Regions from separate parts of the Arthrobacter sp. Soil761 genome, predicted to be linked through region 1. Evidence: riboswitches for the same ligand, from Rfam matches in the RefSeq annotation. Region 1 holds a riboswitch; the other holds the start of a gene.

Region 1 (3,399 bases):
TACTTGCCGGGCGGCAGTGCCTGGGCAATTCCGTAGGCCCCGGACCACGCGTTGGTGGCGGTGGTCAGCCAGTTGGATTCCTTGGTCCACAACTGGGCCAGGCACAGGAACTGGTCCTGGCCCCAGCCGAAAGCGGCAAGGCGTCCGGACGCGTAGCTTTTCGCCCCTGCCGGATCGTTGACCGCTCCACCGGGAATGGAAGGCACGACGACGGCGGGCGGGCTGGGCAGGGCCGGCTCGGCTGGCGGCGCCTCCGGAACGGAAGGGACAGGGTTGGCCGGCGGAGGGTTGGCCGGGACAGGATTGGCAGGGGCTGGATTCACCGGGACAGGATTGCCGCCCACGGCGGCTGGGGCGGCTGGTGCGGGCGGCCTGGGCTGCTGGGCGGCCGCCGCGGCGGCCCTGGCGGCCGCTTCGGCCTGGCGGCGGGCCTGCTCCTCCGCTGCGGCGCGCTTGGCCGCCTGGGCCGCCTCGTAGGCAGCCAGCGCAGCCTGGCCTTGGCGGTACTCCCCCTCAAGCGCCGCCGTCGTCCCTTTCAGGGCGGCAAGCTGGGCCGTTAGCTCGCCGCCGTGCCGCTGCTCCTCGGCCACCTGCCGTGCCAGTGCGTCCCTGGCGGAACTGGCTGCCTCGGCTTTTGCCCTTGCCTCCCCGGACAGGCGCTCCCGTTCGCTCCTGGCAACCTTTTCCTGTTCCACCAGGGCAGCGGATACCTTTCCGGCCGCCGCCGCCTTGACCACCAACGCGGCCGTCTTGTCCCCCACGAGCTTGACGAGGTTGAGGCCCTGGACGCTGTTGGTCCCCAGGGCGTCCAGCGCCACGAAGAACCCGGCGTTGGTCCCGCCTGTCTTGTACGACTGCACGGCCAGGGCCCCGAGGTCCTTCCGGTACCGGGCCACTTCGTCGTTTGCGCGGGCGGCCCGTGCGGACAGGGTTTCCAGGCGTGATGTGGCTGACTGGAGCTCTGCATCCGCGGCAGCGTATTCGGCGGCCGACCGTACGGCTGCGTCCCCGGCTGCCTCCGACTGCGCCTGCAGGCCGGTCAAGAGCCCGTCGATGGTGGCAATTTCTGCAGCTTTTGCCGCTTCGGACGACTGCGCCTGCTGCACATCCGACCAGGAGGGATATCCGCCCGGCGGCGGCTCCTCCGCTGCGGCCGGCAGCACGGTGGCGGCGGCCAGGGCGATGGCCAGCACGCCACCGAGGAGCGGGATCCCTCGGCTGGTCACGAACAGGGGCATAGTCCCGAAGCTTACCGTCCGGCGCGGCCCCCGAGGGCGCGTCCGTGGCCACATTGTTACCGTTTGCAGCGATAAAGACCCTGCCTGCATTGGTCGAGGTCACCGCCCGAAATGCGAAGTACATCAAGACGTTTGCGCAATTGAGAGGGGAGCCTCGTATGTTATCCAAATGTGACAATCGGGGGCAGCGCGGGTTATGGTCGTTTGGTGTCCCTCTCAGACGGGACATTCCCGTCAGCATGCCGAGCCCTGCCGCTGATCATGGGATTCAACCGCTTTCCGTTTGGCAGGGACGGGGGAACCAAGTTTCTACGGCCACATGTGGCCTTGGGGTTAAGTCGTTAGCGCCTCCGCCCGCGGAGCCAGCTACCGGCCGGGTATCTCCAGCCCGAACCCGACAGCTCACCCCGCAGGCATGGGAGAGGCGATCAACTGTGTCAAAAATTTCCACCACTGCCCGTCACCGCGCGACTCCGGCCCGCTCCATTGTGCTCGAGGGCCTCGCCGTAACCGCCAAGTCCCAGGCCCGTTCGCTGGGCCGTCCGGCGCTTGCCGTTGCTGCAGCGTCCGGTATTGCCTTTGGCGTCGGAGCCCCCGCCCATGCAGGTGTCACCGGCCCGGACACCACTGAGAACACCAGCGTCCAGGCATACTCCGCACCTGCCCCGGCAGCAGCACCCGCCGCAGCAGCAGGAACCGTCCACACGGTGGTGTCCGGCGACACCATCGGGGCCATCGCGGCCGCCCATGGCGTCAGCCTCAACGACGTCCTGGCCGCCAACGGACTGGGACTGTCCTCGATCATCTACCCCGGTGACCAGATCAAGATCCCCGGCGCTGGCCACACCGCAGCCCCGGCGCCGGCAGCAGCTCCCGTCCAGACGGCAGCCGCAACCGCACCGGCAAACACCGGCATGAACATGTCCTACGCCTCAGCCGCCCCGGCGGCGTCCACCGGCACCGGGACCGGCGCTGCCATCCTGGCATCCGCTTACAGCCAGGTCGGCGTGAACCAGGACTGCACCGCAATGGTTGAGAAGGCCCTGCGCTCCGTCGGCAAGTCCGTCGGCGACCTGGCCCCGACGCAGTTCTTCCAGTACGGAACCGTTGTCGGCGCTCCCGCCCCCGGCGACCTGATCATCACCTCCGGCCACGTGGGCGTGTACGCCGGCAACGGCCAGGTTGTGAGCGGCGGCGTCAACGGCTACAGCACCGAGGTCCACTCCATCAGCTGGCTCGGCGGCTACTCCGCAGTCCGCGTAGCCTAGCCTTCGCAACGCTTTGGCAGCAGCAGGCTGGTATTAAACAGCAAAGCTGTTCTTAAACAGGAGGGCGGCAGCCGGGTATTCCCGGCTGCCGCCCTCCTGTCATTTCCGCACCGTACCGCTGAGGCAGTCACGTCCCGCAGAAGGTCATGTAGGTGCCGAAATCCTCAGGGGCACCTTCGGCGTAGCGTTCCAGGCCCGGCCGCTCGGCGAAGGGGCTGCCGACGGCCTCGAGCAACTGCTGCAGGGGAGCCAGGTTTCCGTCAGTGGCGGCGGACAGCGCCTCTTCCACGAGGTGGTTCCGCGGAATATAGGCAGGGTTCACGCTGTCCATCAGTTCCGCGTCGGGCCCCAGGGCCTGCCACCGCTCCGCCCAGGCGTCGAACGCTGCAAGGTCCAGGACCATGCCGCGCACGGGACGGAGGTCCCCCCGCGCGGCCTTGCCCAGGTTCCGGAAGAACAAGGTGTAGTCCACCGGCCCGTCCTTCAGGATGGCAATGGCACCGTCCACCAGGGCGGAGGCGGCGTCGCTGTCCGCATCCCCCGACAGGCCCAGCTTGGCCTTCATGCCGCCGGACCACGCCTGGCTGTACTGTCCGCGGAATCCGCCAAGTACCTCCACCGCGGGGGCAACCGCCTTTTCCTGGTCCCCGTCGATCAGCGGCAGCATTGCCTCCGCCAGCCGTGCAAGGTTCCATTCGGCCAGCACCGGCTGGTTGGCGTAGGCGTAGCGTCCGCTGACGTCGATGGAACTGTAGACAGCGGCGGGATTGAACGCATCCATGAACGCGCACGGGCCGTAGTCGATGGTTTCCCCTGAGATGGTCATATTGTCCGTATTCATGACCCCGTGCACGAACCCCACCAGCATCCACCGGGCCACCAGGTCCGCCTGG
Region 2 (3,399 bases), on a different contig from region 1:
GCGGCCGGCTGAATCGGCCGTCCGTGCAGCCGCGAAGTCCAGGCCGCCGTTGGAGTTCAGCCACTGGACCTGGGCATTCAGCGTCACCAGCGTGGACAGCGACGGGGTGTTGTAGGTCTGGTTCAGGCGGGAGTTATCGATCGCGGTCTGCAGGTCCAGGAAATCCGGGATCCAGCGGCCGCTGGCCTTGATGCGCGCGGCGCGTTCCAGCGCTGCGGGGGAGAACAGGCCAAGCCAGAGGCCGCCGTCGGAGGCAAAGTTCTTCTGCGGGGCGAAGTAGTAGACATCGCTCTCGGCAACGTCCACGTCCAGTCCGCCGGCCGCCGATGTGGCGTCCACGAGGACCAGTGATCCCTCGTCGGCTCCGGCTACCCGCTTGACGGGGGCGGCGACGCCGGTGGAGGTCTCGTTCTGCGGCCAGGCGTAGACGTCCACGCCGGCCTCGGCCTTGGCTGCGGGCCGGGTGCCGGGCTCGGACTTGATGATGGAGGAGGCTTCCAGGAAGGGCGCCTTGTTGGTGGCGGCGGCGAACTTGGACCCGAACTCACCGAAGGACAGGTGCTGGGCCTTCTTCTCCACGAGGCCGAAGCTCGCGATGTCCCAGAAAGCCGTGGAGCCGCCGACGCCGAGGACCACCTCGTAGCCTTCCGGGGCGCGGAAGAACTGGCTCAGCCCTTCACGGACCGCTCCGACCAGGTTCTTGACCGGGGCCTGCCGGTGCGATGTGCCAAGGATCGTCTTGGAAGCTGCTGCCAGCGCGTCGATCTGCTCCTGCCGGACCTTTGACGGGCCGGCTCCGAACCGCCCGTCCTGGGGCAGGAGGTCGGCGGGGATCGTGATGCTGGTGTCGCTCACAGGTGCTCCAATTCGGCGGGGACAAAAGTTTGGTCCGGAAGGGCGGGCGGTCGGTGGCCGGCAGCGCCGGTGGCTGCGCTGCGGGCCATTCCCATTCTGCCTGAACCGCCGCCGGGGGCGGGAGCCAGGCCCGTCATAGTCCGGACAGTGAGACGTGCCGTCCCCGCGCAGCCCCTCGGGGCGCGGCTATTCGGACAAAGTCAAAATAGGCTAAGCTTTCCCCCGGACTACTTTGCGCGAAGAGGCGATACGGTGGGACAACGCAAGGTACTGCGCTCGAGGAGCTGAGCTGGATGACGGATCTGATCGACACTACGGAGATGTACCTCAGGACCATTCTGGAGCTTGAGGAAGAAAACATCGTTGCCCTTCGGGCCCGTATCGCCGAGCGTCTGCGCCACTCCGGTCCCACCGTTTCCCAGACCATCGGCCGCATGGAGCGGGACGGGCTGGTGGTGGTGTCCGGCGACCGGCACCTGGAACTCACGGACACGGGCCGCAAGCGCGCCACGGAGGTCATGCGCAAGCACCGGCTGGCCGAACGCCTGCTGGCAGACGTCATTGGCCTGGACTGGGCCTACGTCCACGACGAAGCCTGCCGCTGGGAACATGTCATGAGCGAGCGCGTGGAGCGCCGCATCTACGAGATGCTGGACCACCCCACCGAGTCGCCGTACGGCAACCCCATTCCTGGCCTTGCGGCGCTGGGCGGCCAGGCGGGGCCCGGCTTTGCCGACGGCGCCATCAGCCTGGTGGAAGCGATGAAGAATTACGGGCCCGCCTCCGGAGTGACCATCAGCCGCCTGGCGGAGCCGATCCAGGTGGAACCGGAACTGCTGGCGCAGCTGGACGAGGGCGGTATCCGGCCGGGTGCCGCCGTGGCGCTGGAACGCGTGGGCGAATACATCTCCGTGCGGGTCCCCGGAATCGAAGGCGCATTGGAGCTGCCGCCCGAGGTTGCCGCCCACGTCTTCGTGGCCATCAGCCAGCCCTGATCGGGGCGCCCATACCCCACGGAGGGGCAACCACGCAAAGGTAACGGAATTGTTACCTAGGGTCTTAAGCCCCTATAGTGGAACCAAGCGTTGATACATAAGCGTTACCTGATCCGGAGCCGAGCTCTGCCAGCGGGCCAGGTGCACGAGTCGTTACTGGCAGAGGCGGGGGAACCACAAGCGGCAGCGGGGGACTGCCTTGGGGTGAAGTCCGTCAGCAGCAAGCCTCTCCAGTGAAGGATTCTTCCGGGAATACCCCCTGTGCAGAAGCTTGCCTAAGGCGGACCGGGTCTTTGATCTCTCTGACCCGAATCCGACAGCTAACTCCGCAGGCTTCTTCCAGAGAGGAACCCTTCTTGACCATGCAGACCTCCCGGGGCCGCCGCCGCGCGGCCGGCCCCCCTTCGGCACCCCGGGTTGCCGAAGTTGTCGCAGCGGAGCGCCCCCGCGACCTGCATCGTGACGCGCGCCGCCGCCGGGGTCCCTTCCGGCAGATGACGGAGTTTGCCGCCGCCAGCGGTATTGGCCAAAAAGCCGGCATTGCCCTTGCCGCCACAGGCCTGGTGCTGACGGTCACGGTGCCCGCCACGAGTCCCGTCATGGCCACGGATACCGCCGGCAGTGCCCCCATGGCCGCGTCCGCCGTCAGCCCCCAGCCCCAGATCTCGGCCGATGTCGGAGCACAGATCGACTTCAGCCGGTCGGCCGTGGTGACCCAGGCCGACCCGGACGGGAAGCTGAAGCAACTCCTGAGCGCCCAGTCCGCCGGCTCCGTCACGCGTGCCGCTTCGGCCGGCACCCTGGCTGCACCCCTCGCCTCCCTCACCACCGCTTCCCCCTTCGGCTACCGGGTCAGTCCCATCACCGGAGGCTCCGGAGACTTCCACCGGGGCCAGGACTTCGTGGCGCAGTGCGGGACCTCGGTCCTGGCCGCCGCGACAGGTACCGTGACCTTTGCCGGCTGGCACCAGTTCGGTGGCGGAAACCGCGTGGTCATTGACCACGGCAACGGGCTGGAGACCACCTACAACCATCTCTCGTCCTTCAACGTCAAGGTGGGCCAGACCGTCTCCCGCGGGGACGTGGTGGCACTGAGCGGTACCACGGGCGCATCCACCGGCTGCCACCTCCACTTCGAGGTGCAGGTCAATGGCGAAGTTGTCGATCCCATGGGCTGGCTGTAACCAAATGGTTGCCCGCTCTCACATGTCCGCGACGCGCCGTGACCTGAATGTGACATTGAAGCAAAACTGCTGTACCGTCTAACTCGCGTCAACTTTTCCGAAGTTGACGCTCTTGAGTGGATTGCCTAACTCTGCCACCGCTCAAGGTCCGTTCGCATTTCATCGTCTGGCAGGGGCGGGGGAACCAATTTTGGCCTTCATGTTCAGAAGGCCTTGGGGTTAAGTCACAAGCTTCCCAGGAAGCAGCGTGGCCGGGTGACTCCCATCCGAATCCGACAGCTCACCTCGCAGGCATTGGGAGAGGCTACCTTCGTGTCTTCACGCCATCATTCTGCGCGCCACCGTGCGCAAACGGTTCGCACCAA

What was found. A riboswitch is a leader RNA that binds a small molecule or an ion and turns the genes downstream of it on or off. The one in region 1 is predicted to bind cyclic di-AMP.
Region 2: it holds a riboswitch for cyclic di-AMP, as region 1 does, so the genes downstream of both, ASG79_RS05600 (M23 family metallopeptidase) here and ASG79_RS10030 (LysM peptidoglycan-binding domain-containing protein) in region 1, are expected to answer to the same signal.

Annotation. Positions count from the first base shown of each region.
Region 1 is NZ_LMSF01000012.1:415,480-418,878, forward strand. Features, by position in the region: gene ASG79_RS10025 (coiled-coil domain-containing protein) at 1-1,238, opposite strand, end outside; cyclic di-AMP (ydaO/yuaA leader) riboswitch at 1,499-1,669, shown strand; gene ASG79_RS10030 (LysM peptidoglycan-binding domain-containing protein) at 1,673-2,506, shown strand; gene ASG79_RS10035 (protein adenylyltransferase SelO) at 2,634-3,399, opposite strand, start outside.
Region 2 is NZ_LMSF01000005.1:83,193-86,591, reverse strand. Features, by position in the region: gene serC (phosphoserine transaminase) at 1-855, opposite strand, end outside; gene ASG79_RS05605 (metal-dependent transcriptional regulator) at 1,149-1,850, shown strand; cyclic di-AMP (ydaO/yuaA leader) riboswitch at 1,958-2,202, shown strand; gene ASG79_RS05600 (M23 family metallopeptidase) at 2,213-3,034, shown strand; cyclic di-AMP (ydaO/yuaA leader) riboswitch at 3,147-3,342, shown strand.